2 regions of the Arthrobacter sp. T2-23 genome follow, and region 1 is predicted to be linked to the other one. Evidence: riboswitches for the same ligand, from Rfam matches in the RefSeq annotation. Region 1 holds a riboswitch; the other holds the start of a gene.
The links. Region 1 has a riboswitch for glycine ahead of gcvP (aminomethyl-transferring glycine dehydrogenase). Riboswitches for the same ligand answer to the same signal wherever they lie in the genome.
Positions count from the first base shown of each region.

Region 2: linked by a shared signal. The riboswitch ahead of ACZ5Z0_RS00435 (amino acid permease) and the one ahead of gcvP (aminomethyl-transferring glycine dehydrogenase) in region 1 are both predicted to bind glycine.

Region 1 covers NZ_AP027917.1:1,338,741-1,341,128, forward strand. Annotated here, with positions in the region: gene gcvP (aminomethyl-transferring glycine dehydrogenase) at 1-1,377, opposite strand, end outside; glycine riboswitch at 1,428-1,543, opposite strand; glycine riboswitch at 1,545-1,643, opposite strand; gene ACZ5Z0_RS06105 (aldo/keto reductase) at 1,801-2,388, shown strand, end outside.
Region 2 covers NZ_AP027917.1:81,421-83,808, forward strand. Annotated here, with positions in the region: gene gcvP (aminomethyl-transferring glycine dehydrogenase) at 1-535, opposite strand, end outside; glycine riboswitch at 573-669, opposite strand; glycine riboswitch at 671-770, opposite strand; glycine riboswitch at 1,054-1,151, shown strand; gene ACZ5Z0_RS00435 (amino acid permease) at 1,308-2,388, shown strand, end outside.

The sequences.
Region 1 (2,388 bases):
CGCGTCCAGTGCGAACGCAGTGTCCGTGCCTGCGGCACTGTCTGCGACGCTGGCGCCGAAGGCGGCGACAACGTCGGCGACGATTGTCCCGGTCGTGGCCTCATCGGCGGAGATGCCCACCGTGTCGGCGTCGATGGCGCGCAGGTTGATGCCCCTGGCGTCGGCTGCGGCGATGATGTCCGCGGCCGTGCCCGGCACGGAGACCGTGACGGTGTCGAAGAAAGAGGCGTGCTGGACGGCCAGGCCGGCGGCCTTCAGCGAGGCGGCGATGGTCCTGGCGTGGCCGTGGACCGTTTCGGCGATCGCCTTCAGCCCGTCGGGGCCGTGGTAGACGGCGTAGAAGGAGGCCACGATGGCCAGCAATGCCTGGGCGGTGCAGATGTTGGAGGTGGCCTTCTCGCGGCGGATGTGCTGCTCGCGGGTCTGCAGGGCCAGACGGTAGGCGGGGACGCCGGCGTTGTCCTTGGAGACGCCCACGAGGCGGCCGGGCATGGAGCGCTCCAGGCCCTTCTGGACGGCCATGTAGGCGGCGTGCGGGCCGCCGAAGAACAGCGGGACGCCGAAGCGCTGCGCGGAGCCGACGGCGATGTCCGCGCCCTGTTCGCCGGGGGAGGTGATCAGGGTCAGGGACAGCAGGTCCGCGGCGACAGTGACGAGCGCGCCGCGTTCCTTGGCGTCAGCGATGACGGCCGAGTGGTCGAACACGCGGCCGGAGGCACCGGGCTGCTGCAGCACGACGCCGTTGATGACGCCGTCGGGCAGACCCTTGGACAGGTCTGCGACCTCAACCTCAAAGCCGAGGGCCTCGGCGCGGCCCTTGACGATCGCGATGGTCTGCGGGAGGCAGTCGGCGTCGAGGACGGTTTTGCCGTCGTGGGCCGTCTTATTCTTGTTGGCCCGGCGCATCATCAGAACGGCCTCGGCGACGGCGGTGGCTTCGTCCAGCAGCGAGGCGTTGGCGATCGGCAGGCCCACCAGGTCCTGGACCATGGTCTGGAAGTTCAGCAGCGCCTCGAGCCGGCCCTGTGAGATTTCCGGCTGGTAGGGGGTGTAGGCGGTGTACCAGGCCGGGGCTTCGAGGATGTTGCGGCGGATCACGGCCGGGGTGACGGTGTCGTAGTAGCCCTGGCCGATCATCTGCACGGCGGTCTTGTTCTTGGCTGCCAGCTTGCGCAGTTCGGCCAGCACTTCGACTTCGCTCAGCGCTGCTGCGAGCGCCAGGTCGGAGTCCTGCCGGATGTCCTTCGGAACGGCGGTATCCACCAGCGCGTCGACGGTGTCGTAGCCGACAGCCTTCAGCATGGTGTCGACGTCGGCCTGGCGGCGCGCGCCGATGTGCCGGTCAACGAAGGACGTGGAGGCTGAGGTAACAGTCACAAGGAACTCCATAACTAAGGCGGCGAGGGTACGCCACATTGATTCGGGTTCCTCCCCGCTCTGTATTGGACCTGAGAGTTTCCGCGGAGCCGCTTTGGCCGGGCTCCGCTTGCACCGTCGGTGAGCACGGCGCGTCACGAGACGCGCTTGCTGCTTTCCAGAGTTGCCTTGCCGCGGCGGTACATGGGCCTGAGAGATTCCTGGGGAGGGTTTGCTCCTACGGCGCCTGCTTGTACCTACTTGCAGAACTCTCCCGCCGCAGATCAAAGGCATATTCAGTTGCTCGTGACCGCAGTCACAACTTCTATTGTCCTATGCCGGAGACGCGTCCGCAAACTCCGGCGCCCGGACCGCTTCAGCGTTACGGTAGAGCGGTCGCCCAGATGCGGCGGTGCGGGCGGTTTCGAGACGAGGAGAGAATTCATGCTGGAGCAGAGGGCATTCGGGGCCACCGGTTTGGAGGTCTCCATTGTGGGGCTCGGCGCCGGCCAGATCGGCGAAAGCGATGTCACGGAGGCCGAAGCCGCAGAAGTGCTCAACGGAGCACTGGATCTGGGCGTCACGCTGATCGATACTGCGGCCAGTTACGGGCTGAGCGAGGAGCGTATTGGCCGGCACCTTGGCGGACGTCGGGATGAGTTCGTGCTCTCCACCAAGGGCGGGCCGAAGATCAACGGCCAGCGGGATTGGTCCCCGGGCAGCGTGCTTGAGAGCATCGAACAGTCTTTGCGCTTGACCCGGTCGGAGCGGATCGACATCTTCTATCTGCACTCTTGCCCGCTGGACATCCTGCGGCGCGGAGAGCTGCAGGACACCTTGGACCAGGCCGTCGACGCCGGCAAGATCGGCATCGCCGGCTACAGCGGCGACAATGAGCCTCTTGCCTTCGCCGTGGAGTCCGGCCGGTTCGGCGCCATCGAAACCAGTGTCAACATCGCCGACCAGTGGAATTTGCGAAACGTTCTCGGCCGGCGCCCCGAACTGGGAGTCATCGCCAAGCGCCCGATCGCG
Region 2 (2,388 bases), 1.3 Mb from region 1:
CGAGGACGGTCTTGCCGTCGAGGGCGGACTTGTTCTTGTTGGCGCGGCGCATGAGAAGCACGGCCTCGGCGACGGCGGTGGCCTCGTCGAGGAGGGAGGCGTTGGCAACCGGAAGCGCGGTGAGGTCCTGAACCATGGTCTGGAAGTTCAGCAGCGCCTCGAGCCGGCCCTGCGAGATTTCCGGCTGGTAGGGGGTGTAGGCGGTGTACCAGGCCGGGGCTTCGAGGATGTTGCGGCGGATCACGGCCGGGGTGACGGTGTCGTAGTAGCCCTGGCCGATCATCTGCACAGCGGTCTTGTTCTTCGCTGCCAGCCTGCGCAGCTCGGCCAGCACCTCGACTTCACTGAGCGCGCCGTCCAAAGTGAGGGGCTTTTCCTGGCGGATGGAATCGGGAACAGCGGTATCTACCAGGCCGTCAACACTGTCGTAGCCGACAGCCTTCAGCATGGTGTCGACGTCGGCCTCGCGGCGGGCGCCGATATGGCGGTCGGCGAAATTGGATGAAATAGATTGAGCCGTCAAGAGGAACTCCAAGGTTTGGCCGGCGCAAGGCGCCGGAGGGGACCGGGTTCCTCCCCGCTCTGTATTGGACCTGAGAGATTCCGCGGACCTTTGTCCGCTTGCACCGTCGGTGAGCCAGGGACTTTCCTGACTGCTTTCCAGAGTTGCCTCGCCGCGGCGGTACATGGGCCTGAGAGATTCCTGGGGAGGATTTGCTCCTACGGCGCCTGCCCGTGGGTGACGGGGAGGACTCTCCCGCCACGGCTCGAAAGGCATATTCGAATGTGGTGATTCGCCTCACACCGTACATGCCATCCGGGGGAGGGGCAACACCGCCGCCGCCTGGCAATGTCACAATTGCGGGGCTTGACTTTTCCGAGTGACCCATCACACACTGATTCGGCCGGACGATGTCCTTCAAGGCTGTTCCGGTCATGGTGGCTGAAGGTCCCGGCACATCCGGGGCACCGCACCCACGACGGCGCGCTTTTGATCGGAGCTAACCTCCAAGCCACTAAGCCTTCCGTAACATTCACAAATGAAAATGCCTATGATCTGCGGCGGGAGAGACCTGCCGGTACATGCAGCAGGCGCCGTAGGAGCAAATCCTCCCCAGGAATCTCTCAGGCCCACGTACCGCCGCGGCGAGGCAACTCTGGAAAGCAGCCAGGCAGGTTCCTGGCTCACCGAAGGTGCAAGCGGGTCTGCGGGGGCAGGAACGCGGAAACTCTCAGGTCCAAGACAGAGCGGGGAGGAACCCGAATCATCGTGGCACCGAAATGCCACTTGAACGATGGAGTTCCTCATGACGATTCACCGACCACCTTTGGCTCCGGTTGAAGCCCCCCACCTCGAGCGCCAGCTCAGCAACCGCCACATCCAGCTCATCGCAATCGGCGGCGCCATCGGCACCGGCCTGTTTATGGGCTCCGGCAAGACCATCTCGGCGGCCGGCCCCTCCGTAATCTTCGTCTACATGATCATCGGCTTCATGCTGTTCTTCGTCATGCGGGCCATGGGTGAGCTGCTGCTGTCCAACCTGCACTACAAGTCGTTCAGCGATTTCGCCGCGGATTTGCTCGGCCCGTGGGCCGGCTTCTTCACCGGCTGGACCTACTGGTTCTGCTGGGTGATCACCGGCATCGCCGACGTTATCGCCATCGCCGGATACTCCCAGGAGCTCTGGCCCGGGCTGCCCCTCTGGATCCCCGGACTGGTCACCGTCGCCATCCTGCTGCTGCTGAACCTGACCACGGTAAAGGCCTTCGGCGAAACCGAGTTCTGGTTCGCGCTCATCAAGATCATCGCCATTGCAGCGCTCATAATCGTGGGCCTGTTCATGATTTTCAGCGGATTCAGCTCCGACGCCGGACCCGCCACATTTAGCAACCTGTGGAGCCACGGGGGCTTCTTCCCGAATGAGTTCATGGGCTTCGTCGCCGGCTTCCAGATCGCCGTGTTTGCTTTCGTGGGCATCGAACTGGTGGGCACCACTGCCGCAGAGGCCAAGGACCCGGAGAAGAACCTGCCCCGGGCCATCAACTCCATCCCGGTCCGTGTACTGCTCTTCTACGTGGGCGCCCTCATCATCCTCATGTCCGTCATCCCTTGGACCCAGTTCGCCGCCGGACACAGCCCCTTCATCGCCATGTTCTCCCTGGCCGGCCTCGGGGCCGCTGCCACCGTCGTCAACCTGGTGGTCCTTTCCTCGGCGATGTCCTCGGCCAACTCCGGCATCTACTCCACCTCCCGGATGGTCTACGGCCTGGCCCAGGAAGGGGATGCGCCGGTCCGATTCGGTGCCCTGTCGCGCCGCAAGGTTCCCCAGAATGCGCTGTTCCTGTCCTGCGTGCTGCTGCTCGCCGGTGTGGTCCTGATGTACGCGG